DNA from 2 places in the Bradyrhizobium sp. 22 genome. Region 2 is predicted to be linked to the other one. Evidence: predicted binding sites of a transcription regulator. Region 2 holds the regulator's gene; the other holds the start of a gene.
What was found. The regulator HrcA, encoded in region 2, represses chaperone genes, less so after heat shock. The targets are predictions, from matches to a motif close to GTTAGCACTCNCNNNNNGNGAGTGCTAAC.
Positions count from the first base shown of each region.

Region 1: the regulator HrcA is predicted to act here: its motif matches at 9,266-9,294, upstream of K410_RS0107755 (co-chaperone GroES).

Region 1 covers NZ_KI519399.1:1,362,125-1,376,690, reverse strand. The annotation lists gene K410_RS0107805 (hypothetical protein) at 154-657, opposite strand; gene K410_RS0107800 (hypothetical protein) at 867-1,079, shown strand; gene K410_RS0107795 (ATP phosphoribosyltransferase regulatory subunit) at 1,306-2,457, shown strand; gene hisG (ATP phosphoribosyltransferase) at 2,460-3,437, shown strand; gene K410_RS0107785 (glycosyltransferase family 2 protein) at 3,539-4,585, shown strand; gene K410_RS0107780 (ChbG/HpnK family deacetylase) at 4,582-5,427, shown strand; gene K410_RS0107775 (DUF2076 domain-containing protein) at 5,552-6,364, shown strand; gene K410_RS0107770 (L,D-transpeptidase) at 6,437-7,279, opposite strand; gene K410_RS0107765 (protein phosphatase CheZ) at 7,597-8,382, shown strand; gene K410_RS0107760 (hypothetical protein) at 8,549-9,070, opposite strand; gene K410_RS0107755 (co-chaperone GroES) at 9,387-9,683, shown strand; gene groL (chaperonin GroEL) at 9,831-11,462, shown strand; gene K410_RS0107745 (hypothetical protein) at 11,604-12,815, shown strand; gene K410_RS0107740 (META domain-containing protein) at 12,965-13,363, opposite strand; gene K410_RS0107735 (L-lactate permease) at 13,501-14,566, opposite strand, start outside.
Region 2 covers NZ_KI519399.1:440,032-454,597, forward strand. The annotation lists gene rsmI (16S rRNA (cytidine(1402)-2'-O)-methyltransferase) at 1-551, opposite strand, end outside; gene K410_RS0103415 (penicillin-binding protein activator) at 890-2,122, shown strand; gene hemW (radical SAM family heme chaperone HemW) at 2,240-3,424, opposite strand; gene rdgB (RdgB/HAM1 family non-canonical purine NTP pyrophosphatase) at 3,441-4,076, opposite strand; gene rph (ribonuclease PH) at 4,088-4,801, opposite strand; gene hrcA (heat-inducible transcriptional repressor HrcA) at 4,969-6,057, shown strand; gene grpE (nucleotide exchange factor GrpE) at 6,167-6,784, shown strand; gene pncA (bifunctional nicotinamidase/pyrazinamidase) at 6,895-7,617, opposite strand; gene K410_RS0103450 (hypothetical protein) at 7,786-8,727, opposite strand; gene dnaK (molecular chaperone DnaK) at 9,122-11,023, shown strand; gene dnaJ (molecular chaperone DnaJ) at 11,268-12,395, shown strand; gene K410_RS0103465 (class I SAM-dependent methyltransferase) at 12,484-13,083, shown strand; gene K410_RS0103470 (NADPH-dependent FMN reductase) at 13,141-13,719, shown strand; gene pyrF (orotidine-5'-phosphate decarboxylase) at 13,726-14,439, shown strand; gene K410_RS0103480 (DUF1330 domain-containing protein) at 14,540-14,566, shown strand, end outside.

The DNA.
Region 1 (14,566 bases), 920 kb from region 2:
CTCTCCGTCTCGCCGAAATGGTCGATGTCATAGGCTCGCAGCTCGAGGGCCGACGAGGGCTTGAGACGCTGGAAGGATGTCGAGCGGCTGCCCGCCGGCGTTTCCGCTCCGGTGCGCGCGATATCGAGATCGCCCTGATTCATGTTGTGCCGCTTACTTTGCCTTCCTTGCCGCGGCTGCCTTGGAAGCGCGCAGATCATCCGGCCCGTTGATGCCGGCACGCCTGAGATCGCGCAGCAGCTTGGTCAGCAGCAGCATGTTGGTCTTCTGCAGTTCGTGGTTGTTTCCGAACCTGAACGCGTTCTGCTCGGTCACGATGAGTCCGGCCTTGGTCTCTTCGAGGATCTTTCGCCGCTTCAATCCGGTGACGCGGCGGCGAACCGTCTCGAGCGGCAGGCTGAGGAAGCGAGACAGTGCCGCCCGGGAGACGCCTTGCTTGATCACGTCCGGCTCGACCGCGTGGATGCTGGAGAACTTCTCGTCCAGCACCGGATCGTTCATCACATGAATGACATTCGCGTTCAGGACCGCATGAATGATCAGAAGGTCCAGCGGATCGAATTCGTCATAGTGCCGGAACAGCTCGCTCATCGAGAACAGCATGTAGGCCAGCGTGTGTCGCGAGACCGTCCGGATGATGTCTGAAGTATTGCGCATGAATCTGAAACCAGCCTTTGTCTTGTAAACGATGGCTGCGGCGAGCGGATCACCCGCCATACCCAAAATGAGTATGCGGCGGCTTGCCAGCGGTTCTCCGTTTCTCAATGTGACGCCGGAGCGTCGGCTGCATCGACCCATCGTGCGTCGATGCGTTCGCGAAGAACGCGGGTCACATCGAGGTGACGATCGCGATGGGAGAGATGGTGATGAACGACGATGTCGTGCCGGATGCGAGCCGGTACGAGGAGCTGCGCCTCATCAGGGCCTTTCTCCGCCTCACCGACCCCGGCAAACGACAGAAGGTACTCGAATGCGCAGAGCGGCTGGCTCAGGAAGCCCCGCCCGCTGCGGCCACACCAGCCCTTGTCGCGACCGATGCCTCGGAGCCGGTCAGAGACGTCGCTCGGCCGACCGAATGATGCCGGCTCGCCAGCCGCAACAACGAAACCGCGCGGTATTATATTACTCAAGTCGACTTGAAGGCCGACCTTCGTTGCGGACCTGACCGACCGGCCTGCTTCGCGCCAAACTCGTTAAGCGATTGATCCTTTGGAGGTCGAAACCGCGCATCGGCCATGCTAAGGGCTGCGCAATTCCTCTCCTTACCTGCCCTGCCCGGTTCCACCGGGACGATGGACCTCCGTCATGACCGCGACTGCCACCTCAAATGCTGCCGGCTCCGCCGCCTGGGCGGATACGCTGCTCTTGTCGTTCGCGCAGGCCGGCTATGTCAGGGCCGAGCCGGCGATCCTGCAACCGGCCGAGCCGTTCCTCGACCTCTCCGGCGAGGACATCCGCAAGAGCCTGTACCTGACCACCGACCTCACGGGCGAGGAGCTGTGCCTGCGTCCGGACCTGACCATTCCGGTCGCCCGCGACTACCTCGCCTCCAGCCGCGCCGGCCAGCCGGCCGGATTCAGCTATCTCGGCCCGGTGTTTCGCTACCGCAGCGGCCAAGCCAGCGAATTCCTGCAGGCCGGTATCGAATCGTTCGGGCGCCAGGACCGTGCCGCGGCCGACGCCGAGACGCTGGCGCTGGCGCTGGAGGCGACCTCAGCCTTCGGCGTCCGCGACGTCGAGATCCGCACCGGCGACGTCGCGCTGTTCAACGCGCTGCTCGATGCGCTCGACCTCTATCCGGTCTGGCGCCGCCGCCTGGTCAAGGATTTCAACCGCAAGATCAGCCTGGAGCAGGACCTGGAGCGGCTGGCGGCTGCGACCACCGCGACCCGCAGCGAATATCAGGGCGTGCTCGCCGCGCTCGCCGGCTCGGACCGCAAGGCCGCGCTCGCCTTCGTCACCGACCTGATGTCGATCGCCGGAACCACCAATGTCGGGGGACGCACCACCGCCGAGATCGCCGATCGCTTCCTCGAGCAGTCGACGCTGAAGGGCGGCGCGCTGCCGCGCGAGGCGATCACCGTGCTCAAGCGCTTCCTGTCGATATCAGGCAATCCCGACGATTCCATCGCCGCGCTGCGCGCGCTCACCGCCGATGCCAAGCTCGACCTTGCTGCGGCCATCGACCAGTTCGAGAGCCGGGTCGGTTTCATGGCCGCGCGCGGCATCGACGTGAAGCAGACGCGTTTCTCGACCGCGTTCGGACGCGGCCTCGACTATTACACCGGCTTCGAGTTCGAGCTGCATCACCGCGGCAACGGCGCCGAGCCGTTGGTCGCCGGCGGCCGCTATGACGGACTGATGACCCAGCTCGGGTCGGCTGAACCCATTGCCGCGGTCGGCTTCTCGGTCTGGGTGGATGCGCTGACCAGGATCGGCCGCAAGGTGGAGGCCTGATCATGAGCGCGCCGTTCGTTCTGGCCGTTCCCTCCAAGGGACGCCTGCAGGAAAACACCGAGGCCTTCTTCGCCCGCGCGGGCCTGAAGCTGTCGAAGGCCGGCGGCGCCCGCGACTATCGCGGCACCATCGCCGGCCTCGACGATGTCGAGGTCGCCTATCTCTCGGCGAGCGAGATCGCATCGCAATTGTCGCGCGGCTTCGCGCATCTCGGCGTCACCGGCGAGGATCTGGTGCGCGAGAACATCGCCGATGCCGACAAGCGCGTGTCGCTGATCGACGGGCTCGGCTTCGGCTTTGCCGACGTCGTCGTCGCGGTGCCGCAGGCCTGGATCGACGTCCGCACCATGGCCGACCTCGACGACGTCACTACGGGTTTCCGCGAGCAGCATCACATGCGGATGCGGGTTGCGACCAAGTTCGTCAATCTAACCCGCGCCTTCTTCCAGAGCCACGGCATCACCGATTACCGCATCGTCGAAAGCGCCGGCGCGACCGAAGGCGCCCCTGCGGCCGGCAGCGCCGAGCTGATCGTCGACATCACCACGACTGGCGCGACGCTCGCCGCCAACGGCTTGCGGGTGCTCGACGACGGCGTGATCCTGCGCAGCCAGGCCAATCTGGTCGCCTCGAAGGAAGCCGACTGGTCGCCGCAGGCGCGGGAGACCGCGCGCATCATCCTCGATCACATCGCCGCAAGGGCGCGGGCCAACAAATACCGCGAGGTCCGCACCCGCTTCCGGCAATGCGACGCCGCCCTGCTCGGCGAAGCCCATAGCCGGTTCGGCGTCGAGGCTCCGTTCGGCGGGCCGACCTCGTCAGGCATGCTGACGTTGCACTGCCCACCGGGGCAGCTCTATGCGCTGGCGAGCTTCCTGCGCGAGCATGGCGCCGAGACCGTCTCGGTGGTCTCGCTGGACTACGTGTTCGACCGGGAGAACCCGCTGTTCGCGAAGCTCGAGACGTTCCTGCGGCGGTGAGCCCCAGGGCCGGTTCGGCTTTTCCGTTCAGCTTTGCGACAGCAAGCGGCAGCTACCATATGCTGTTGAGATGACTTTGAACGCCTCTGGAACCTCGACCGATGATGCTGGGCTCTGACGTATCGGGCATGACGACCACCGCGAGCACCGCCGCCGCGAAGGGGCTGTCGATTGTCGTCCCCGTCTACAACGAGGCGGCGGGCCTCGCCGGCCTGCATCAGCGCATCTGCGATCTCGCGAAAACCCTGCGGGAGCGCTATCGGCTGTCTTGCGAGATCGTCTATGTCGACGACGGCAGCAAGGATGCGACCTTGGCGATCGCCCGCAGCCTGCCGGCCGATGCGATCGACGTCCAGGTGGTGTCGCTGTCGCGCAATTTCGGCAAGGAGGCGGCGCTGATGGCCGGCCTCGACCATGCCCGGCTCGGCGCCGTCATGTTCATGGACGGTGACGGCCAGCATCCGCCGGCCCTGATCGAGCAGCTGGTGCGGCACTGGATCGAAGACGGCTATGACGTCGTCTACACCGCCAAGGCGCATCGCGACAACGAGACCTTCCTGCGCCGCCTCGCCGTGCACGGCTTCTATGCGCTGATCAATTGGGGCGCGCGGCAGAAGATTCCCGAGGACGCCGGCGACTTCCGCCTGCTCTCCCCGCGCGCTGTCGCCGCGCTCCGGCAATTGCCCGAGCGCAACCGCTTCTTCAAAGGTCTCGCCAGCTGGATCGGATTCCGCCAGATCCGGGTCGATTACGAGCCCGCGGCGCGCGCCCATGGCGTCACCACCTTCAACGCCGCAAGCCTGCTCGGCCTGTCGATCGAGGGCCTGACCTCATTTTCGGTGGCGCCGTTGCGCTTCGCCAGCCTGTTCGGCGTCATTCTCGCCGGAGGCGCCTTCCTGTTCGGCCTTTCGATCCTCTGGGAGGTGCTCACGACCGGCAAGCAGGTGCCGGGCTATCCTTCGCTGGTGATCGGCCTGATGACGATCGGCGGCGTGCAGCTCATCATGATCGGCATCGTCGGCGAATATATCGGCAAGATCCTCTCCGAGCTGAAGGCGCGCCCGATCTACTTCGTCGCCGAGCACAGCGAGAAGCACTTCGAGGCGGGCAAGGCAGACAACGATGCCAAGAGGACGGCGGCCGAATGAGCGCGGCCGCGCCGGCGCGACAGATCTGGCTCTGCGCCGACGATTACGGCATCAGCCCCGGCGTCAACCGCGCCATCCGTGACCTGATCGAACGTGGCCGCCTCAACGCCACCTCTGTGATGATGGTGGGACCTGCGATCGCGCGCAGCGAGATCGAGGCGCTCCAGGCCGCCGCGACTGCGAGCCCGCGCTGCGCGATCGGATTGCACGTGACGCTGTCGGCGCCGTTCCGGCCGCTCACCATGCATTTCCGACCCTTGGACGGCGACATGTTCATGCCGTTTCCGAAGCTGTTGCGCGCGGGCGTCTTACGGCGGCTCGACCGCGAATTCGTCCGCAATGAGGTGAAGGCGCAGCTGGCCGCCTTCATGGACGCGTTCGGCCGCGCCCCCGACTTCGTCGACGGTCACCAGCATGTGCAGCTCTTTCCGCAGGTGCGCGACGGCTTCGTCGATGCGGTGGCCGAGGCTGCGCCAAACGCCTGGGTCCGCCAGGGCGGCCGCAATCTTCCGCTGAGGCAACGGCTGGCCTCACCCAAGGCCATGGTGCTCGACGGTCTCAGCGCGCAGTTTCGCCGCCGCGCCGGCAGCGCCGGCCTCAGCTTCAATCCCGGCTTCGCCGGCGCCTATGATTTCACGCGGGCGGCCGATTTCGGCGCGCTGATGCGGCAATTCCTGCAAGGCCTCCCCGACGGCGGCCTCGTAATGTGCCATCCCGGCTTCGTCGACGATGTCCTTGCCGGCCTCGACCCGATGACGGATGTCCGCGAGCGGGAGCACGCGTTTCTCGCCAGCGACGCCTTCGCGCGCCTGCTGGCGGACAGCCGCGCCACGCTGGGGTGAAAGCGGCGGAAGGCAAGCCGCGGGCAGCTTGTCGCATACCGAAATTTAATCCGGCCGGCACTGTTGGGGCCACAATGGAACCCTACATCTGGCTCGCGCTTGTGTTGCGCGAGGGAGACTGATCATGACGCCGCAGGAACGCCAGCTCGTCGACGACCTTTTCGACCGGCTCTCAAAGCTGGAAAATGCACCGCGCGATCCCGATGCGATCGCCGCGATCTCCGATGGCCTGCGCAAGGCGCCTGGCGCGGTCTACGCGCTGGTGCAGACCACGCTGGTGCAGGACGAGGCGCTGAAGCGCGCGAATGCCCGCATCCAGGAGCTGGAAGCGGCCCACGGGCCCGAACAGGCCCAGTCCGGCGGCTTCCTCGACACCATGCGTGACACGCTGTTCGGCGGCGGCCCCTCGCGCGGCTCGGTTCCGAACGTGCCGCCGCGCGATTCGCGGCCGACGTGGAACACCGGCCAGGCGATGCAGACCCAACCCGGCTACGGCGCGCCGCCTTACGGACAAGGTCCGGGGCAAGGTTACGGAGCCCCGCCCGTGGGCGGCGGTGGCGGCGGCTCGTTCCTGGGCACCGCCGCGGCGGCCGCAGCTGGCGTCGTCGGCGGCTCGCTACTGCTCTCCAGCATCCGCGGCATGATGGGCGGCGGATCGCACCAGCAGGGCTTCGGCGACGGCAATTCGCTCGGCGACCGCAGCGCCGGTGGAAGTCCCTGGGGCGGCAGCGACCAGTCCGGCGGATCGCTCGCGCGCGATGCCGGCCTCAACGACATCGGCTCGAACCGGGATTCCCGCCAGGGCTTCTTCGACCAGGCGTCGAACGACGACCGGAGCAACAGCGATCACAGCTACGATGATCACGGCGACAACATGGACATGGCCGACGACAGCGATTTCGGCGGCGACGACGACGGCGGCAGCGACTACGCGTGACGTCGTCCGATCGCCGCGCAAGCAAAGACGGCCGCCCGGATGGCGGCCGTTTTCATTTCGCAACTCAGGCGATCACAACACCACGACCTTGGTGCCGACATTGACGCGGCCATAGAGATCGATGACGTCCTCGTTGCGCATGCGGATGCAGCCGGAGGAAACGTTGGTGCCGATGGTCCAGGGCTCGTTGGAGCCGTGGATGCGGTAGAGCGTCGAGCCCAGATACATCGCGCGGGCGCCGAGCGGGTTCTCCGGGCCGCCTTCCATGTGCCGGGGCAGATCCGGCCGGCGCGCCAGCATCTCGGCCGGCGGCGTCCAGTCCGGCCATTCGCGCTTGGCCGTGATCGACTTCACGCCCGACCAGGTGAAGCCGGGACGCCCCACACCGATGCCGTAGCGCATCGCCCGGCCGTTGCCCTCGACGAGGTAGAGGAACTTGTTCGGGGTATCGACGACGATCGTGCCGGGACTTTCCTTGCCGCTATAGTCAACGAGTTGTTTCTCGAATTTCGGATCGAGCGGGCGCTGCCGCGGATCGACCGCCTCCTGCTGGAGCGCACTTTGCTGATAGCCCCCCGGCTGATACCCGCCCTGTTGATACCCACCCTGCATCTGCGGCTCGCCCATCGGCGGCAGGCGGCGCTGATCGTAATAGGCCGGCTGCTGCTGATACACCGGCCGCTCGGGCGCGTAGGCCGGACCGCGGCCGGGGCCGTCGCCGAACAGGAATTCAATGAAGCCGCCGCCCATGTTCGAATTGGAGGCGACGCGCACCGGCGCCGGCGGCAGTTGCGGCGCATAGAGCACCGCAGGCGGATCGCTCGGCACGCTGTTGTCGAAGGCGCCGGCGTCGCTCGCGCCGGCCATGAAGGTGCAGGCGCTGCCGAGCAGCGCGACAGACATTTTCTTGAACATCGACGTACTCTGTACTGTTTCGTCTAGATCACATGCGTCGTGGAGAGCCGGTGGCTGATCCGCGCCCTTCGACGTGGTCAATAAAAGGCAAAAGCCGTTTTGTTTGGTAAACGGAAGGCGCGTTTGGATTCACCACGTCGCGAGCGCAACGGCAATTTGGCGATCAGCGTTTATTTTCGATGAACGCGGCGCGGCCATGGTTAATCGCTTCTTTGCAATGCGGCGCGCGGCGCCCGCACAACAGTTCCGGCTGTGAACTTCGTGTTAAATCGCTTCTGCCTACAAAGACGCGTGTGTGAGGTGGGGGGAGTATCCTGATGGCTGTTCACCGCAAACGTTTTCGCGTCGAGGATATCGCTGGTGGCGAGATGCCGATTTTGGACGTAACCGAAGAGGCAATCCCGATGCATAGCGAGATCATGGCCGAGCTACGCGCGATCCGCGCGCAGATGGCGAAGGGCGTCACGGCGGCCCCGCTGTCCGGTAGCGCGGCCATGGCGGCGATCGACGCCTCTACCGCCCACGAGCTTTCCGAGGCTCGCACGATGCTCGAGACCTATCGGGCCCAGATCGAGCAGTGCGAGAAGCTGAAGGTCGAGCTCGACCTGATCCATGACGCCATCGACCGCACCAAGCGCGAAATCGCGACGCTGCACGGCAAGAGCTTCGACGGCGGCGAAATGGCCAAGGTCAATGGCGAGCTCGGCGCGGTGGTCGGCGGCACCGAGCAGGCGACGCAGCAGATCCTCGAAGCCGCGGAATCGATCGACCAGGCCGCCAGCGCGATGTCCAAGGTGGACTCGATCGACCAGCAGAAGCGGCTCGCCGACGACATCCAGGAGCGTGTCATCTCGATCTTCGAAGCCTGCAACTTCCAGGACCTGACCGGCCAGCGCATCAGCAAGGTCATGACCACGATGAAGTTCATCGAGCAGCACATCAATGCGATGATGGACATCTGGGGCGGCGTCGACGCGATAAAGTCCCACGTGCCGGCGCATGTGGACAATCGCAGCGAGGACGAAAAGCTTCTCAACGGCCCGAAGCTCAACGGCGACGTCGGTCACGCCTCGCAGGACGACATCGACGCACTGTTCGACTGAACGGACGCGGCAGGCAGAACAAAACGCCGGCCCCTGGGCCGGCGTTTTTTGTTGTCTTCGTCATTGCGAGGAGCGAAGCGACGAAGCAATCCAGACCATCTCCGCGGAAGCAGCCTGGATTGCTTCGCTGCGCTCGCAATGACGAGAGGTCAGGCCGAAGGCCGCCTCACGCCCTCGGTGCGCAGCGGACGTAGACCATGTTGCCGTAACGGGTGGCGGCGTCCTTGTCGATGAAGCGGGTGATCAGGACGCGGCCGTCGAAGGAGATGATTTCGCGGTCCTGGTCGCCCGGGGTCGGCCCCGCCGGTCCGATGTAGTTCTTGCCGCTCGGCGAGCCCTTCAGCCGCAGCTCCTGGGGCGTCGCCTGGTCGGCCAGATGCATGATCACGCCGCCGGAGGAACCGGCGGTGATCACGTAGGGATTCTTGCACTGGGCCCGGGCGGCCGCCTCGGTGCGGGCGCGGTCGGCCGGGTTCTGGAACGAGGCCAGACCCCAGCGGCCCACGATCTCGTCGGCGCGAATGGTCGCAGGCATTTCCGGGGCGACGCCCGGCTCCGCTTCGGGCGGTGGCGGGGACGACGAGAAGGACGGCAGGCTCAAGCCGCCGCCACAGGCGCCCAGCAGCAGCGCCAGACAAGATGCGGCCGCCAGATTGGCAACCGCGCGCGCGTGAGCTGAACTGATCATGGCATTCCCCCGAGCAAGACCATGGCCGCACCCCTCCTGCAGCCAAGCGCAAAAAAGCTGCCGGAGCAATGACGTCCTTTGACAGGTCGGCGCCCCGAACAAGTTTCCAATGCCACCATCCTATATCCGCCTCACCAATCGCTTAACCACCTTTGCTTGACAGGATCGCGGCCAAGCCATATTTCCGAGCCCACTATTAGCACTCGGAAAGCCCGATTGCTAAGCGCGCCGTTCGATCTTCGGGATAGGGGATGGACGGAAGCGCCGCCGCACCCACTTCCACTACTTCCGAAGCGAGCCTCCAAAGGGAAACGTCATGGCTAAATCCAAATTTCGTCCGCTGCATGACCGTGTCGTGGTCAAACGTATCGACGCCGAGGAAAAGACCAAGGGCGGCATCATCATTCCGGACACCGCCAAGGAAAAGCCGTCCCAGGGCGAGGTCGTCGCCGTCGGCCCGGGCGGCCGCGACGAGACCGGCAAGCTGACCCCGATCGACCTCAAGGTCGGCGACCGCGTGCTGTTCGGCAAGTGGTCGGGCACCGAGGTCAAGATCGACAACGAAGAGCTCCTGATCATGAAGGAGTCGGACATCATGGGCGTGCTGGCCTAAGGCCATCCGCCTGAACAGCCGCTGAATGTCGTGCCCGGATCAACGCGATCCGGGCATCCATCATTCCGCCGGGTTTGATCTCCGGATCCCGGAAGCGATGCGACGAGCGAGCGGCAGACACATCACGAAAAACGAGGGATTGCAGAAATGGCTGCCAAAGAGGTCAAGTTTTCCGGAGACGCGCGCGATCGCATGCTGCGCGGCGTCGACATTCTTGCCAACGCCGTCAAGGTGACGCTCGGCCCGAAGGGCCGCAACGTCGTCATCGAGAAATCGTTCGGCGCGCCCCGCATCACCAAGGACGGCGTCACCGTCGCCAAGGAGATCGAGCTCGAGGACAAGTTCGAGAACATGGGCGCCCAAATGGTGCGTGAGGTCGCCTCCAAGACCAACGACCTCGCCGGCGACGGCACCACCACCGCGACCGTGCTGGCCCAGGCCATCGTGCGCGAAGGCGCCAAGGCGGTTGCCGCCGGCATGAACCCGATGGACCTCAAGCGCGGCATCGACAGCGCCGTGGCGGCCGTCGTCAAGGACATCGAGAAGCGCGCCAAGCCCGTCGCCGCCTCCTCCGAGGTCGCCCAGGTCGGCACCATCTCGGCCAACGGCGATGCCGCCATCGGCAAGATGATCGCCCAGGCGATGCAGAAGGTCGGCAACGAGGGCGTCATCACCGTCGAGGAGAACAAGTCGCTCGACACCGAAGTCGACATCGTCGAGGGCATGAAGTTCGACCGCGGCTATCTCAGCCCCTACTTCGTCACCAACCCCGAGAAGATGACCGCCGAGCTCGAGGACGCCTACATCCTCCTGCACGAGAAGAAGCTCTCGGGCCTGCAGGCCATGCTGCCGGTGCTGGAAGCGGTGGTGCAGTCGGGCAAGCCGCTCGTCATCATCGCGGAGGACGTCGAGGGCGAGGCGCTGGCCACCCTGGTCGTCAACCGTCTGCGCGGCGGCCTCAAGGTTGCCGCGGTCAAGGCGCCGGGCTTCGGCGACCGTCGCAAGGCCATGCTCGAGGATATCGCGATCCTGACCGGCGGCCAGCTCATCTCCGAAGACCTCGGCATGAAGCTCGAGAACGTCACGGTCAAGATGCTGGGCCGCGCCAAGAAGGTGGTGATCGACAAGGAGAACACCACCATCGTGAACGGCGCCGGCAAGAAGCCCGACATCGAGGCCCGCGTCGGCCAGATCAAGGCCCAGATCGAGGAGACCACCTCGGACTACGACCGCGAGAAGCTCCAGGAGCGCCTCGCCAAGCTCGCGGGCGGCGTCGCGGTGATCCGCGTCGGCGGCGCGACCGAGATCGAGGTCAAGGAGAAGAAGGACCGCGTCGAGGACGCCCTCAACGCCACCCGCGCCGCGGTGCAGGAAGGCATCGTCCCCGGCGGCGGCGTCGCGCTGCTCCGCGCCAAGAAGGCCGTCGGCCGCCTCTCCAACGACAATGACGACGTCCAGGCCGGCATCAACATCGTGCTGAAGGCGCTCGAAGCCCCGATCCGCCAGATCGCCGAGAATGCCGGCGTGGAAGGCTCGATCGTGGTCGGCAAGATCCTGGAGAACAAGTCCGAGACCTTCGGCTTCGACGCCCAGAACGAGGACTATGTCGACATGGTCGAGAAGGGCATCATCGATCCCGCCAAGGTGGTGCGCACCGCGCTGCAGGACGCCTCCTCCGTGGCCGGCCTGCTGGTGACCACCGAGGCCATGGTCGCCGAGACGCCGAAAAAGGAAGCCCCGCCCGCGATGCCCGCCGGCGGCGGCATGGGCGGCTTCTAAGTCCGTCTTTGCATTACAATGTTGTGAAGGCCGCCTCCGGGCGGCCTTCTTTTTTGCCGATCCTGCCTTCAGCTTTCCGATTCAACCGACGGCCGAAACCCACTACGGTGGCGCGCCGATTCTTGATCAGGGATTTTCGCGATGCGCGCGCTTCCGGTTTGTCTGACGATTGTCCTGGCGGCCCTGCTTGCGGTTGCGCCTGAGGTCGCCTCCGCCCAGATGAAGCTGTCGCCCAAGGCCACGGCGCCCGGCGGCGTGGAGACGCGCTATTTCACCTCCCTCGACGGGTTGATGGACGGCAATGCCGACGTGATCCTGAAGGAGACGCGCCAGGGCAAGACGGTCACCGCGGCCGTGCTCGACGTCTGTTACCCGATCGCGAAGAATTCCGACCGCAAGGACCGCTTCGTCGTCAATCTCCAGGTCGCTGGCCAGACGCTGACCGGCACCACGCAGAGCGTCAATGAGAAGGCGCCCGTCAGCGTCAAGCTGCTGCGCAAGCAGAGCGGAGACAGCTTCGAGTTTCGCGGCCAGATCAGCATCGGCCAGGCGGTGACCGAGGTCACATCGCCCGACAATTCCGATCTCAGCGAGAGGGAATTCCTGGACAACCAGACCTCCGACGACGGCATCACGCCGCAGCCGAAGGATTTCACCGACGTTTCGCCGGAGGCGATCGCGGTCAAGGTCAAGCTCGAGGCTGCGACCGACTTCCTGAAGAGCCTGAAGGGCCAGGATGTCGAGGTGACGCTGGCCAGCCTCAATGTCGGCTGCGACGCGCTGCGCGCCGGCGAGCAGACCATCAACATGTCGGTCGATCCCGAGCGCGCCGGCGCGCTGCTGGCGAAGTTCAAGGCGATGCCCGGCGTCACGGCCGCAGGCTGGACCGCCGGCATGACCGAGATGGACCGCACCATCCGCTTTGCCGCGGCCGACTGGCGCGAGGGCGACAAGATCAACCGCAGCAAGCTGGCGGCGGCCGTCTCGAACGTCTTGAGCAGAACGCTCGCGGCCAAGCCGGTCTCGCAGAGCTTCAACTCCGCCACGGGCAAGCTCATGCTGGTCTTCAAGCGGCCGAACCAGGATTTTCCGGCGCTCGAGCTGACCGACACGATCGAGGTCGCCGGGCTCGTCTCGCCGGACAAGCCGGGCGCCACCGACAAGCTCATGCTCTGGATCGGCAGCCCCGCGACGACGACCGCCGATGAGAGCAGCGGCGCCAAGCTCAAGCTCTCGGATGATGCGAGCCTGGACGAAGAAGGCGATCTGCCGGACGACAACGGCTCGATCGAGGCGCTTGTCAAGGAGCTGAAGGGGCAGCGGTGGGATGCCGACCAGTCGGTGTGGAAGTAATCGGCGCTATCGTGCCCCGGACGCAGCGCGAAGCGCTGCAGAGCCGGGGCCCAGAAGGCCACAAGCGCACTTGCGGATGAGAAACTGGGTCCCGGCTCTGCGTCGCATCGCTTGAGCGATGCGCCTTGTCCGGGACACGAAAGCGGGACTCAATTCCCCGTGGTACGAAAGCGCAACGACTTCGGGCCGATCAGGGTCAGCACATCGCCCTGGCGCTTCCAGGTCTCGACGCTGGAGAGCGCGGCGACGAGCTCGTCGTCGGCCTGGGCTCTTGCCGGCGGGCAGGAGCGGTCCTGGATCTGCCCGGGAACGAAGATCACGGTGTTGCCGGCGACCGAGAACTGGCCCTTGCCGCCCTTGCACCAGAGCTCCAGCACGACCTCGCCGTGGTCGCCGATCTCGATGTTCGGAATCCGCTTGGAGCCTGCTTGCGGCAACGCTTCCAGCGTCATCTCGGTGCCGAACGGAAAACCGTCCTCGGCACGCGCGGGCGTGGACATCGCGACCATTGCAACCGCCGCACACACCAACCGCTTGAACCCAACCATGAGACCTCTCGTCCGACCTGATTTTGCGCACCTTCTATAAGACGGCGGCGCCATTGAGAAGGTTCGCTCAATCAAGCTGCAAAACCCCGCGAGGGCGAACCTCGCGGGGATCTGCGTCGAAAGCCGGACGTGGCCCGCTACTTCAGGACCATCGCCGTGAACGGCCAGACATAGGCCTGCAACGTCACGAGCACGCCGACGAGGCACGCCAGCACGATCGAGTGCCAGAACACGAAGCGCAGGATGGTGCCCTCATGCCCGTACCAATTGGTCGCGGTGGAGGCGACCACGATCGACTGGGCGTCGATCATCTTGCCCATCACGCCGCCGGACGAGTTCGCCGCGCTCATCAGGATCGGCGACAGGCCGAGCTGCTCGGAGGTGATCTTCTGCAGGTTGCCGAACAAGATATTGGACGACGTATCCGATCCCGTCAGCGCCACGCCGAGCCAGCCGAGCAGCGTGCCGAAGAAGGGATAGAGCACGCCGGTGGCCGCAAAGGCGAGGCCGAGCGTCGCGTCGACGCCCGACAGGCGCGTCAGCGTGCCGATCGCGAGCATCGCCGAGATCGTCACCAGCGAGATCGCACAGAGCCGGATGGTCCGGCCGTATTCGGTCAGGAGCCGGCCGGGACCGACCCCCATCAGGACGCCGGAGATGATCGCCGCGATCAGCATGCCCGTGCCGGTGAAGGAGAGATAGGTGAAGGCGAACACCGCGCTCTCTTTGGTCGGCCCCGGCGCGACCGGCGGCATCTTGTTGATCATCTGATGCAGCTCGGGGACGGGATAGTTCCAGACGAAAATCGAATTCGCCCAGCCCTTAAAGGCGCCGTTGCCCCAGATCAGCATCACGATGCAGACGATGGCCCACGGCAACAGCGCGCTGAACAGCTCGCTCTGCGTCAGCGGCGTCCGGTCGAGCGGCTTTGCGGCCGCCATGGTGGCCGCCGATTCGTCGCGGCCGCGCAGCGCCGGCGACAGCCAGAGCTCCCTCGGCCGCCAGACCTTCAGGAACAGGATCAGCGCCCCCATCGAGATCAGCGATGCGCCGATATCGACGATCCACGGATTGATGTAGTTCGAGATCACGAATTGCGGGATTGCGAACGACACGCCGGTAACGAGGATCGCCGGCCAGACATCCTTCATACCCTTCCAGCCCGCGAACGCCCACACCACCCAGAACGGCACGAGCAGCGAG
Region 2 (14,566 bases):
CGCGCGAGCTCGGCCAGGCGGGCGCGGCGCGCGGCGGACTTCGCCGGCAGGAACCCCTCGAAGAAGAAGCGGTCGGTCGGCAGCGCCGCCACCGACAGCGCGGCGAGGACGGAGGACGGGCCCGGCAGCACGTGCACGGAGTGGCCGGCGGCGGCGACCTCGCGCACCAGCTTGAAGCCGGGATCGGAGATCAGCGGCGTGCCGGCATCCGAGACCAGCGCGACCGAGCCGCCGGCCGCGAGCGCCTCCAGGATTTTCGGACGGGCGGTTTCCGCATTGTGCTCGTGATATTGCTTGAGCTGCGCCGCGATGGCGTAGCGCTCGGTCAGGCGCCGGGTGATTCTTGTGTCCTCGCAGGCGATGACATCGACGCCGGCGAGGGTCTGCAGCGCCCGCAGCGTGATGTCGCCGAGATTGCCGATCGGGGTTGCGACCAGATGCAGGCCCGGTGCCGCCTTCGGCGCCGTGAGCCGATGGGCATCGATGGAGAAACCGCGCGAGGCGGCCTCTTGAGCTTCAGACGTATTTATCGTGGCCGGCTTTGCGCGCATAATGAAGTCAACTTAGGCACGATCGCTAAGGCTGGGAACCGGCTCCCCGAAAAAGATCGTGCCGAGATGAGGGGCTGGGAACGGACGGGAATGTGATCGGTCGGGATCACGTCGGGAGGGGGTGAGGGGCCTCGCGCCATATTCGCGACGGAAACTCCGCCTTGATGCTGGGTGAGCGATGGCGAACAGCTGCCGGGACAGGGAGGCGGCCGCGTTAAGCGGTTATTATCCTTTTGTTTTGGTTAACTATTTGCCGACAATATGCCTGAATCCGCGGCCTGCGCCGTGGAAGGAAGATCATGACCGGCCGGCGATGGCGGGTCAGAAGAGAAGCTGCCATGGTGGGCCCGCGTTTTCCTAAGTCTCCCATTCCGGGGTCCCTGATGTCGGGGGCGACCCGCCGGAGCGCGCTCGGCCTGTTGCTCGGCGCGCCCCTGCTGTCGGCCTGTGCCGGCGTGCAGCAGAGCCTCAGCCAGTTCTCCAACCCGTTCTCGAGCTCGGCACCGCCGGCCCAGCCGGCCGGCCCGCCGCAGCAGGCGACGACCGCCGGCACCGGCGGCGTGAAGGTCGGTCTGATCCTGCCGCTGTCCGCGGCCGGCAATGCCGGCCTTGCCGCGCAATCCATGCGCAATGCCGCCGAGATGGCGCTGGCCGAGTTCCAGAACCCGAACATCCAGCTCCTGATCAAGGACGACAACGGCAGCCCGCAAGGCGCCCAGGCCGGCGCGCAGCAGGCGGTCGACGAAGGCGCCGAGATCATCCTCGGGCCGCTGTTCGCGCAATCGGTGCCGGCGGTGGCGCAGGTCGCGCGCACGCGCGGCATTTCCGTCATCGCCTTCTCGACCGATTCCAGCATCGCCGGCCGCGGCGTCTATCTGCTCTCCTTCCTGCCGGAATCCGACGTCAATCGCATCGTCGAATATTCTGCCAGCATCGGAAAGCGCTCGCTCGCCGTGCTCGTGCCCGACAATGCCTATGGCAATGTCGTCGAGGCCGCGGTGAAGGCGGCGGCGCCGCGCCGTGGCGGGCGCATCGTCGCGTTCGAGAAATACGGCGCCGATCGCGCCACGCCGGCGCGCACGGTGGCGCAGCAGCTCGGCAGTGCGGACGCGCTGTTCATCGCCGATGACGGCGATGCCGTGGTGACGGTGGCCGACGCGATGACGGCCGCGGGCGCGAATCTGCGCAACATCCAGCTGCTCGGCACCGGCTTGTGGGACAATCCGCGGGTCTATGCCAGCGCCGCGCTCCAGGGGGGCCTCTACGCTGCGCCGGACCCGGCCGGCTTCCGCGCTTTCTCCGGCCGCTACCGCACCAAATACGGCGCCGAGCCGATCCGCACCGCGACGCTCGCCTATGACGCCGTCGCGCTCGTCGCCGCGCTCGCGCGCACGCAAGGCACCACGCGCTTCTCGCCCGACGTGCTCACCAATCCCTCCGGCTTTGCCGGCATCGACGGCCTGTTCCGCTTCCGCGCCGACGGCACCAACGAACGCGGTCTTGCCGTGATGAAGGTGACGCAAGGCGGCGGCGTCGCCGTTGCAGGCTCGCCGAAGAGCTTCGGAGCGTAGCTCCGGACGACGGTGCCGTAGGGTGGGCAAAGCGAAGCGTGCCCACGCATTTTTTTGCGGTCGAGTGAGATGGTGGGCACGGCGCAAGTGCGCCTTTGCCCTCCCTACAAGATCCCGTTACGCCGCGAGATCCGCGACCACTGCATCCAGCACCGGAAATCCGCTGCTGGTCACGCGCAGGCGGCCCGTTGCATCCACCGTGATTGCGCCTTCCTCGCGCAGCAGCGCGATGCGCTTGGGATCGAGCGGACGGCCGGAGAGCGCCTTGTAACGCTCGGGGTCGATGCCTTCAGCGAGGCGCAATCCCATCAGCAGGAATTCGTCGGCGCGTTCCTCGCTGTTGAGCAGCTCGTCGGTGACAATGCCATGGCCATTGGTCTCGACCCGCATCAGCCAGGCTTCGGGACGCCTCTCGGTGGCGGTCGCGTGCCTGACATCGTCGATGTCGAGGCGGCCGTGCGCGCCGGGACCGATGCCGGCATATTCCTCGCCGCGCCAGTAGACCAGATTGTGCCGGCACTCGGCGCCGCGCCGCGCGTGATTGGAGATCTCGTAAGCGGGCAGCCCGAGCTTGTCGCAGGTCTCCTGCGTGACGTCGTAGAGCGCGCGCGCGACCGCCTCATCCGGCGTCTTCAACTTGCCGGCCTGGTGCAGGCCGAAGAACGGCGTGCCTTCCTCGATCGTCAGTTGATAAAGCGACAGATGCTCGGCCGCTTCATCGATGGCGAGGCGCAGCTCATCGGCCCACATCGCCGGCGTCTGGTCGGGGCGGGCATAGATCAGGTCGAACGAATAACGGTCGAACGAACGGCGCGCGATGGCGACGGCATCGAGCGCCTCGCGCGCGCTGTGCAGGCGTCCCAGCGCCTTCAGCGAGGCGTCATCAAGCGCCTGCACGCCGAGTGAGACGCGGTTGACGCCGGCGCTGCGATAGCCGGCAAAGCGCGTGGCCTCGACGCTGGTCGGGTTGGCTTCGAGCGTGACTTCGACGTCGCGTGCGACGGTCCAGTGCTTGCCGATCGCATCGAGCACCGCGCCGACGGTTGCGGGCTGCATCAGAGATGGCGTACCGCCGCCAAGGAAGATCGAGGTGACTTCGCGGCCGGGCGCGCGCGCCGCGTTCGTTTCGATCTCGCGCGCGAACGCAGAGGCAAAGCGCGCTTCGTCGATCGCGGCGTGGCGGACATGGCTGTTGAAGTCGCAATAGGGGCACTTCGACAGGCAGAACGGCCAGTGCACGTAGACGCCAAAAGCTTCGGATTGTCGTTTTGACGCGTTTTCCCGGCGCGAACCGGCATCCACTTCGCTCGAAAACGCTCTATCGCGGCTCAAGGCAGATCTCCGCCAGTTTCCGGAAGGCGCGGGCACGGTGCGACAGGCCGAGACCCAGCGGCGGCAGGCCGTGCTTCTCGATGCTCTCCATCTCGCCGAAGGTGCGGTCGTGACCATCGGGCAGGAACATCGGATCGTAGCCGAAGCCGGCGCTGCCGCGCGGCGGCCAGACCAGGGTGCCATCGACGCGCGCCTCGACCTCTTCGAGATGATGGTCGGGCCAGGCCACGCACAGCGCGGAGACGAAATGCGCTCTCCGGCGGTCCGGCGTGGTTGCGCCGCGCTCCTGCAACAGGCGCTCGATCTGCGCCATCGCCGCGTTGAAGTCCTTGGCCGGACCGGCCCAGCGCGCGCTGTAGATGCCGGGCGCGCCGTCGAGCGCGTCGACCACGATGCCGGAATCGTCGGCGAAGGCGGGCAGTTTGGTCGCCTGCGCCGCCGCGATCGCCTTGATCGCGGCGTTGCTGCGGAAATCGCTGCCGGTCTCCTCCGGCTCGGCGAGGCCGAGCTCGCCGGCCGACACCGCCTCGACGCCGTGGGGCGCGAGCAGCTCCCGCATCTCGGCCAGCTTGCCGGGATTGTGGGTAGCGACGACGAGCTTTCCGGTGATTCGGCGGTGCATGGGCCTATTGACTACGCCACAGCCAGTTTCTGCAAGTCCACCAGACGCGCAACGCCCTTGCGCGCCAACGCCATCAGCGCCAGGAACTCGGCTTCCGTGAACGGTTCGCGTTCCGCCGTGCCCTGCACCTCGATGATGCGGCCGTCGCCGGTCATGACGAAATTGGCGTCGGTCTGGGCTTCCGAATCCTCGGCATAATCGAGATCGAGCACCGGCGTGCCGTTGTAGATGCCGCAGGAGATCGCGGCGACGTTGTCGCGCATGACGTTGGCCTTGATCATGTTGCGCGCCTTCATCCAGTTGACGCAGTCGGCGAGCGCGACCCAGGCGCCGGTGATCGAGGCCGTGCGCGTGCCGCCGTCGGCCTGAAGCACGTCGCAATCGACCGTGATCTGGCGCTCGCCGAGGGCCTCGAGGTCGACGATGGTGCGAAGCGAGCGGCCGATCAGGCGCTGGATCTCGACGGTGCGGCCGCTCTGCTTGCCGGCGGCGGCCTCGCGGCGGGTGCGTTCCGAGGTGGCGCGTGGCAGCATGCCGTATTCGGCGGTGACCCAGCCGCGGCCCTGGCCCTTCAGCCACGGCGGCAGGCGGTCTTCCAGCGTGGCGGTGACCAGCACATGGGTGTCGCCGAACTTCACCAGGCAGGAGCCTTCCGCATATTTGACCACGCCGCGCTCCAGCGTCACGGGGCGCAATTCGTCGGGCGCACGGCGGCTTGGCCGCATGGGAAATCCTCCAAAACTCACGGGAAAGGCTGTTGGCGGTGCTTGTAGGTGGGGCGAAGGTGGGCGGCAAGGGCTTATTCGGCCCCTGATTCCGGGCCGGTAAACGCCACGCTTGTCAGAAGCGCCCGGGATGGACAAATTATGAGGATCTGAGAGGAGTTACCGCTGTGGCCCATCACGATCCGATCCATCTGATCGCGCCGCGCGCAGGCCTCGCCCAGCTCAACGAGCGTTCCCGCGATATCTTTCGTCAAATTGTCGAAAGTTACCTCGCGACCGGTGAGCCCGTGGGCTCGCGCAATATCTCGCGCCTGATCGCGATGCCGCTGTCGCCGGCCTCGGTCCGCAACGTCATGGCCGATCTGGAACAACTCGGCCTGATCTATGCGCCGCACACCTCCGCCGGCCGGCTGCCGACGGAACTCGGCCTGCGCTTCTTCGTCGATGCCTTGATGCAGGTCGGCGACCTCAACGAGGCCGAACGGCAGTCGATCCAGAGCCAGCTCACGTCCGTAGGCCAGGCGCACTCGGTCGAGGCGGCGCTGGACCAGGCGCTGACGCGGCTGTCCGGACTGACGCGGGCCGCGGCGGTGGTGCTGACGCCAAAGTCCAATGCGCGGCTCAAGCACATCGAGTTCGTCCGCCTGGAACCGGAGAAAGCCCTGGTCATCCTCGTCGGCGAGGACGGCCAGGTCGAGAACCGCGTGCTGACGCTGCCCCCTGGAGTTCCGTCCTCGGCGATCACCGAAGCCGGCAATTTCCTCAATGCGCGAATCCGCGGCCGCACCCTGGCCGAGGCGCGGCTTGAGCTCGAGACGGCGCTGGCCGAGGCCCGCGCCGAGCTCGACCAGCTCGCACAGAAGGTGATTTCCGCCGGAATCGCCAGCTGGTCCGGCGGCGAGAACGAGGACCGCCAGCTCATCGTGCGCGGCCATGCCAATCTGCTCGAAGATCTCCACGCGCTGGAGGATCTGGAGCGGGTGCGCCTGTTGTTCGACGATCTCGAGACCAAGCGCGGCGTGATCGATCTGCTCGGCCGGGCCGAGACGGCCGAGGGCGTGCGCATCTTCATCGGCAGCGAGAACAAGCTGTTCTCGCTGTCGGGGTCCTCCACCATCATTGCGCCCTATCGGGATGCCGCCGGCCACATCGTCGGCGTCCTCGGGGTGATCGGCCCGACGCGGCTGAATTATGCCCGCGTGATCCCGACGGTGGACTACGCCGCCCGCATCGTCAGCCGCCTTTTGGGGGGCTGACCGGCCTTTCCGCCGATCACGGGCGCTTGATTTTCGCGGCTCAAAGCACGATATGCGGGCCAACAATCCCAGACCACCTTGAGTCCAGACGAGTTCGAGAAGAGAGCCGATGACCGATCGAGACCGGCAACCCGAAGACGCGGCCGCGCCGACTGGCGAGCCCGTGGCGTCAAAGCCCTACATCATGCCCGACGATCCCGAGCCGGGCTCGGTCGAGACCCTGCAGAAGGAGGTCGCCGAGGCGCGCGATCGCATGCTGCGGACGCTGGCCGAGATGGAGAATCTGCGCAAGCGCACCACCAAGGAAGTCGCCGACGCCCGCCTCTACGGCATCACCGGCTTTGCCCGCGACGTGCTCGACATCGCCGACAATCTTCAACGCGCGCTCGACGCCGTTCCGGCCGAGGCGCGTGCCACCGCCGATCCCGGCCTGACCTCGCTGATCGAGGGCGTCGAGCTCACCGAGCGCGCACTGCATAGCGCGCTGGAAAAGCACGGCGTGAAGAAGCTCGATCCGCAGGGCCAGAAGTTCGACCCGAACTTCCACCAGGCGATGTACGAAGTGCCCGATGCGTCGGTGCCGTCGGGCACCGTGGTCCAGATCATGCAGGCCGGCTACACCATCGGCGAGCGCGTGCTGCGCCCGGCTCTGGTCGGCGTCGCCAAGGGCGGCGCGAAGCCAGCGGCTGCAGCGAACAACAACGAATCGAGCAGCGCGCCGAACTGAGTTCTGCCGTCATTCCGAGGCGATGCGAAGCATCGAACCCGGAATCTCGAGATTCCGGGTTCGGCTCTTCGAGCCGCCCCGGAATGACGAAGGAAGGATAGCGCGCTGCTTTACGCACTCACCGCGATATCGGCAGACTGGATCCGCTTCACGCGGGCCTTGGCCATATCGGCCCACGCCTTGGCGAGCGAGCCCTGGGTGTCGATGCCGCGGCAGGCGTCTTCCACCACATAGACCTCGAAGCCCGCCTTGCGCGCATCGAGCGCGGTCCAGGCGACGCAGAAATCCGTCGCGAGCCCTGCGACGAAGACGCGCTTGATCTTGCGTCCCTTCAAATATCCGGCAAGGCCCGTCGAGGTCTTGCCGTCGGCCTCGAGGAAGGCCGAATAGCTGTCGACGTTCTTGTGAAAACCCTTGCGGATGATGAGCTCGGCGTGAGGAATGGCGAGGTCCTTGGACAGCGCCGCGCCGTCGGTGCCCTGCACGCAATGATCGGGCCACAGCACCTGCTTGCCGTAGGGAAGGTCGACGGTCTCGAACGGCTTCTTGCCGGAGTGGACCGAGGCAAACGAAACGTGGCCTGGCGTGTGCCAGTCCTGCGTCATCACCACGTTCGCGAACGCCTTCGAGATCTTGTTGATGACGGGCACCACCTGCTCGCCGTCCTTCACGGCGAGGCTGCCGCCCGGCAGGAAGCAGTTCTGCACGTCGATCACGAGCAGCGCGGAGGTATCGTCAGGTTTGATCGGTGCCGCTGCAAAGAGTGCACTCGGCGCCAGCGTCGCCAGCGCCGTCGTTCCAAGCATTGCCAAGACTTGTCGCCGATCCAGCATCGTTCGCCTCCCCTAAAGGTGATCCAACGGGAGCGAAGCCTAGTTCCGTTCGTATACGAACAGAAGCCCGAAAATGCGGCCGGGACTGGTGAGGGGTTGGGCTGGCGACCCTAAACTCACTGTCGTCCCTTGCGTTCGCAGGGACGACGGCGAATCTGTGGCACCGCCTCAACCCTTCGGCTGAATCCCGTCGCGCACGGCGCGGAAGCGGGTGAAGGCGGCCTGCCACTGGTCGCGCGGGGCGCTGGCGATGATGCGCAGCGAAGCGCCGCCGCTCGAGAAACGGATCCACTGCACCACGGTCACCGGCGTCTTGTCCTTGCCGATGACGCCGTCGATCCGGGTCTCGAAACCTTGCTGGCCGTTGATGCGGATCGGCTCCGACATGGTGACGCGGGATTCGCGCACGCCGGGGATCTGCAGCGCGGCCTCCTGGGCGAAGCGGGCGCGGTCCTCGGCGGCTTGCGGAGTTGCGCCGATCAGGCCGAGGATCATGAACGGCTTCGATTCATAGCCTGCGCTCTCATTGCCGTCGGCGAGGATAATGCTGGCGCCCGGCGCCAGCGTGCGGATGTCCTTGAAGTCGGCGAGATCGGTGATCTTGAACGGCATCAGCGCGATCTGCTCCTCGGCCGAGACCTGCCTGCGGGTGGTGGCGGTCGCGAACATCTGCCGCACCGCCTCGTCGGTGTAGATCTTGGTCGCATTCTCCGGGACCTGGACCGCGACATAGCCCGAGAAGCCGGCGCCCGGCACGATCATCGAATAGCGCTTCACCGGGGTGTCGCCGGCCTTGCCGGTCTCGGTGGTGAAATAGGCAAGGCCGGCGGGGGTCTCGACCTTGTCCTGCTTGACGCCGTTCGCTCCGGCCGGATTGGAATTGAAGGCGCTCACGACCTCGCCATAGGCGGCCGGCGGCAGCTCGGTGACCAGCACCTTGACGCTGCCGTCCTCGCTTTCGAAACCCGGAAAGGTCTTGGCCGTGTTGAGGCCGACCAGCGGCACCATGCCAAGACGCAAGCCGGGCGGAAACACGGCGTCGGCGGCGAGGACCGGAAGCGCGGAAGCGGCGAGAAGGGCGAGCGCGGCGAGGGGGCGGATCAGCTTCATGGGCACTCTGATTGGTTCACATTGAGGCCGTTCGATGGTCGGCCGCCGGGCCGCTTTGTCGCGCGGGGCGGCGTTGGCGGCTGCCTGGCCGGTCCGCCTTTTAGCGGGTTTGGGCTTGCGGCGACAGGGCGGACGGGCCCGCGGCAGAGGGGGCTTGCCGAAGCCCGAACCTGTTAATAATTCCTCACCCGCAAGTGCGGTGAAGTCCGGATATGATCTTCCAAAACCCGATGTTTTAGCCGCAGAAACGTAGCTTCGGTCCTTGCGGGCCCCTCCCCCCCTCCTATATGAGCCTCAATCATCGCAATATCGCGGATGTTTGATCTTAGGGGGTTTCGGTTTGGGTGCCTTCTGGGCCCAGCCAACCTGCCGCAAAAAGAAGGATATCAGGACCATGGGAAAGGTCATTGGGATCGACCTCGGCACCACGAATTCGTGCGTCGCCGTGATGGATGGCAAGAACGCCAAAGTCATCGAGAATTCCGAAGGCATGCGCACGACGCCCTCGATCGTCGCCGTCACGGACGACGGTGAGCGTCTCGTCGGCCAGCCGGCCAAGCGCCAGGCCGTTACCAATCCCGAGCGCACCTTCTTCGCAGTGAAGCGCCTCATCGGCCGCCGCTACGACGACCCGATGGTCGAGAAGGACAAGAAGCTCGTTCCCTACAAGATCGTGAAGGCTTCCAACGGCGACGCCTGGGTCGAGGCCGATGGCCAGACCTACTCGCCCTCGCAGGTCTCGGCGTTCATCTTGCAGAAGATGAAGGAGACCGCGGAAGCCCATCTCGGCCAGAAGGTCGACCAGGCCGTCATCACCGTTCCCGCCTACTTCAACGACGCCCAGCGCCAGGCGACCAAGGACGCCGGCAAGATCGCGGGCCTCGAGGTGCTGCGCATCATCAACGAGCCGACCGCGGCCGCGCTCGCCTACGGCCTCGACAAGACCAAGGCCGGCACGATCGCCGTCTACGACCTCGGCGGCGGCACGTTCGATATCTCCATCCTCGAAATCGGCGACGGCGTGTTCGAGGTGAAGTCGACCAACGGCGACACCTTCCTCGGCGGCGAAGATTTCGACATGCGCCTCGTGGGTTATCTCGCCGACGAATTCCAGAAGGAGCAGGGCATCAACCTGCGCAACGACAAGCTCGCACTTCAGCGCCTGAAGGAGGCCGCTGAAAAGGCCAAGATCGAGCTGTCTTCGACGACGCAGACCGAAATCAACCTGCCCTTCATCACCGCGGACCAGACCGGCCCGAAGCATCTGACGATGAAGCTCACCCGCGCCAAGTTCGAGGCGCTGGTCGACGACCTCGTGCAGAAGACCGTCGAGCCCTGCCGCAAGGCGCTGAAGGATGCCGGCGTGACCGCCGGTGAGATCGGCGAAGTCGTGCTGGTCGGCGGCATGTCGCGCATGCCGAAGGTCCAGGAAGTCGTCAAGCAGCTGTTCGGCAAGGAGCCGCACAAGGGCGTCAACCCGGACGAAGTCGTGGCGATCGGCGCTGCGATCCAGGCCGGCGTGCTCCAGGGCGACGTCAAGGACGTGCTGCTGCTCGACGTGACCCCGCTGTCGCTGGGCATCGAGACGCTGGGCGGCGTGTTCACCCGCATCATCGACCGCAACACCACGATCCCGACCAAGAAGAGCCAGGTGTTCTCGACCGCCGAGGATAACCAGAACGCGGTCACCATCCGCGTCTTCCAGGGCGAGCGTGAAATGGCGGCCGACAACAAGATGCTCGGTCAGTTCGACCTGATGGGCATTCCGCCGGCTCCGCGCGGCATGCCGCAGATCGAGGTGACCTTCGACATCGACGCCAACGGCATCGTCAACGTCTCGGCCAAGGATAAGGCTACCGGCAAGGAGCAGCAGATCCGCATCCAGGCCTCCGGCGGTCTGTCGGAAGCCGACATCGAGAAGATGGTCAAGGACGCCGAGGCCAATGCCGAGGCGGACAAGAAGCGCCGCGAGGCCGTCACCGCCAAGAACGAGGCCGATGGCCTGGTGCATTCGACCGAGAAGGCCCTGGCCGAGCACGGTTCGAAGGTGGCCGAGAGCGAGCGCCGCGCCATCGAGGACGCCGTCAGCGACCTCAAGGAAGCGCTGAAGGGCGACGACGCCGAGGCGATCAAGGCCAAGACCAACACGCTGGCCCAGGCTTCGATGAAGCTCGGCGAGGCCATGTACAAGCAGCAGGCGGAGGCCGACGCCAAGAAGGACGCGGCCAAGGACGACGTCGTCGACGCGGAATTCACCGAGGTCGACGACGACAAGAACAACAAGAAGTCCGCTTAAGCCCGAGAGGGTGATGATGCGGGCGACTTGGATCCCACGCGCACCAACGGCCTCCTCCCTCGCGGGGGAGGCCATGGTGTCGGGCTCTGCGGGACCGAGACCCGCAACGATCGATCAATTCCCAGCTGCTATGCTGAACGCCGTCGTGCCGGCTTCCGCCGCGAGGCGGAAGGGCGCTTATGTCGTCGCGCAGCGGCATCGTTTCGCTCCGACTTGATTCGCGATTGGATAGACCGAGCTCATCATGTCCACGTCCACCAAGCGCTGCTATTACGAGACTCTCGAAGTCGAACGTGACGCCGACGAATCCAAGCTGAAATCGTCGTTCCGCAAGCTGGCGATGAAGTTTCACCCCGATCGCAATCCCGGGGACGACACCAGCGAGATCAAGTTCAAGGAAATCAACGAGGCCTACGAGGTCCTGAAGGACAAGGACAAGCGCGCCGCCTATGACCGTTACGGCCATGCCGCTTTCGAGCAGGGCGGCGGCGGCGCCGGGTTCGGCGCGGGCTTCGCCTCCTCTTTCTCCGATATTTTCGAAGACCTGTTCGGCATGGCCGGGCAGCGCGGCCGCGGCGGCCGCGAGCGCGGCGCCGACCTGCGCTACAACATGGAAATCACGCTCGAGGAAGCCTTTGGCGGCAAGACCGCGCAAATCGAGATTCCGGTCTCGGTCACCTGCGAGGCCTGCTCCGGCATCGGCGCCAAGGCCGGCACCAAGCCGAAGACCTGCTCGACCTGTGGCGGCGCCGGCCGCGTGCGGCAGTCGCAGGGCTTCTTCACGCTGGAGCGGACCTGTCCGGGTTGCCAGGGCCGCGGCCAGATGATCGAGGATGCCTGTCCGTCCTGCTCGGGCCAGGGTCGCGTCACTCGCGAACGCACCTTGTCGGTCAACATCCCCCAGGGCGTCGAGGATGGCACCAGGATCAGGCTTGCCGGCGAAGGCGAGGCCGGGGTCCGCGGTGGCCCGCCCGGCGACCTCTACATCTTCCTGTCGCTGGCCCAGCACCAGTTCTTCCAGCGCGACGGTGCCGATCTGCATTGCCGTGTGCCGATCTCGATGGTGACGGCCGCCCTCGGCGGCGAGTTCGAGGTGCCGACCATCGACAAGGCCAAGGCCAAGGTGAAGGTGCCGGCGGGGACCCAGTCCAACCGCCGATTCCGCATTGCATCAAAAGGCATGCCGGTGCTGCGCTCGCGCCAGATGGGCGACATGTACGTTCAGGTCGTGGTCGAGACGCCGCAGAACCTCACCAAGAAGCAGCAGGAATTGCTGGCCGAGTTCGAAAAGCTGTCGTCCGGCAACACCCAGCCGGAATCCGAGGGCTTCTTCGCTAAGGTCAAGGATTTCTTCGGCAGTCGGGCGGGTTGACTTGGCTTGACCGTATCGCCTTCGGCCTATACGTCTTTATGACCATTTTCTGACACGCCGCGGTCCCGCGGTCCCGTCCGGTCCAGACATGCCATTGCCATCGTCCGCGCGTGCGTTGAAGAAGCCTCGTCTCGACGACGAGGTGCGCTTTCTCAGATCATGGATCGAAAAGCCGCTGCACATGGGCGCGGTCATGCCGTCGGGCAAGCTGCTGGCCCGGACCATGGCTCACTATGTCGATCCCGATTCCGACGCGCCCGTGGTCGAGCTCGGGCCCGGCACCGGTGCCATCACCTCCGCCCTGATCGAGCGCGGAATCGACCAGAAGCGTCTCGTTCTCGTCGAATACAATCCCGGCTTCTGCGCGCTGCTGCGCGACCGCTATCCGCAGGCCAAGGTGGTGCAGGGCGATGCCTATCGCCTGCGTGACACGCTCTGGAACGTGCTGAGCGCCCCCGCCTCCGCCGTCGTCTCCGGCCTGCCGCTCGTGACAAAGCCGATGCTGACGCGGCTGCGGCTGATCCGCGATGCCTTCACGGCGCTGGCGCCCGGCGCGCCGTTCATCCAGTTCACCTATGCGGTGGTGCCGCCGATCCCGAAATCGCTTCCCGGCGTGTCCACAGAGGCTTCGGAACGGATCTGGATGAACCTTCCGCCGGCCCGCGTCTGGGTGTATCGCAAGGACTAATTCCGCCGGCTTCCTTCTCTGCGCGGCGGGCTGGTTTCGCCGAACGTATGGAAGCAGATGTCCGCACCCAGGATCCTGATCGTTCCCGGCTCGCTGCGCACCGGCTCGCACAATGTGAAGCTGGCGGCGGTCATCGCCCATGAATTCGCCAGGACCGGCGTCGACGTCACCCGCATCTCGCTCGCCGATTTTCCGCTGCCGATCTACGACGGCGATCTCCAGGCCAAATCAGGCGTGCCCAAGCACGCGATCAATCTCAAGCGCATGATCGGCGCGCATCACGGCGTGCTGTTCGTCACGCCCGAATACAACGCCTCGGTGCCGCCGTTGCTCAAGAACGCGATCGACTGGGTCAGCCGCGTGCACGAGCTGCACGAGGCGCGCGGCGAGGTGTTCCGCAACCGCGCCTTCGCGCTCGCTGGCGCTTCGCAGAGCCGGCTCGGTGCGGCGCGCGCATTGCAGGCGCTCAGGCTGATCCTGACCTCCTGCCATGCCAATGTGATCGCCAGCCAGCTCACGCTCGCCTTTGCCGATCAGGCTTATGACGATATGGACAGGCTCAAGAACGAGGGCGATATCGCCGCGTTGAAGGAGCTGGTCGCGCAATTGATCGACATTTCCCAACGCATGATGTGAGGTGACATGACGCCAGCCGAGATCGCACCGAAGGACCGCCTGATCGTCGCGCTCGATCTGCCCAGCGTCGATGCCGCGCAGGCCATCATCGACCGTCTCGGCGACAGCGTCACCTTCTACAAGATCGGCTATCGGCTCGCTTATGCCGGCGGATTGCCGCTGGTCGGCAAGCTCGCCGACAAAGGCAAGAAGGTCTTCCTCGATCTCAAGCTGCATGACATCGGCAACACCGTGAAGCAGGGGGTCGAGAGCATCAGCAGGCTTGGCGCCACCTTCCTGACCGTGCACGCCTATCCGCAGACCATGAAGGGCGCGGTCGAAGGCCGCGGCAATTCGAGCCTGAAGATTCTCGCGGTCACGGTGCTGACCTCCTACAACGAGGACGACCTGCATGCGGCCGGCTACCGGCTCGGCGTCTCCGAGCTGGTCGAGGCCCGCGCGCAGCAGGCGCAGGTGCTCGGCATCGACGGCCTGGTCTCCTCGCCGGAGGAGGCCGGTGCGTTGCGCAAGATCGTCGGCCACCAGATGCACCTCGTCACGCCGGGCATCCGGCCGGCAGGTTCGGCAACCGGCGACCAGAAGCGCATCATGACGCCGGGCCGCGCGATCGCCGCCGGCGCCGATTACCTCGTCGTCGGACGGCCGATCGTGGAAGCCGCCGATCCCAGGGCCGTCGCGGACGCCATCCAGGCCGAGATTGCGCAGGCGCTCGGAGCATGATCCGGACCCGAAGGGCCGCGTTAGCGAAGAGTGTGAAGCGGTTTTCCGATCAGACCATGCTCAAATAGAAATGACCCCAACAACACAGGGAGAAGAACCAATGGCAAAGGGCTACTGGATCGGGCGC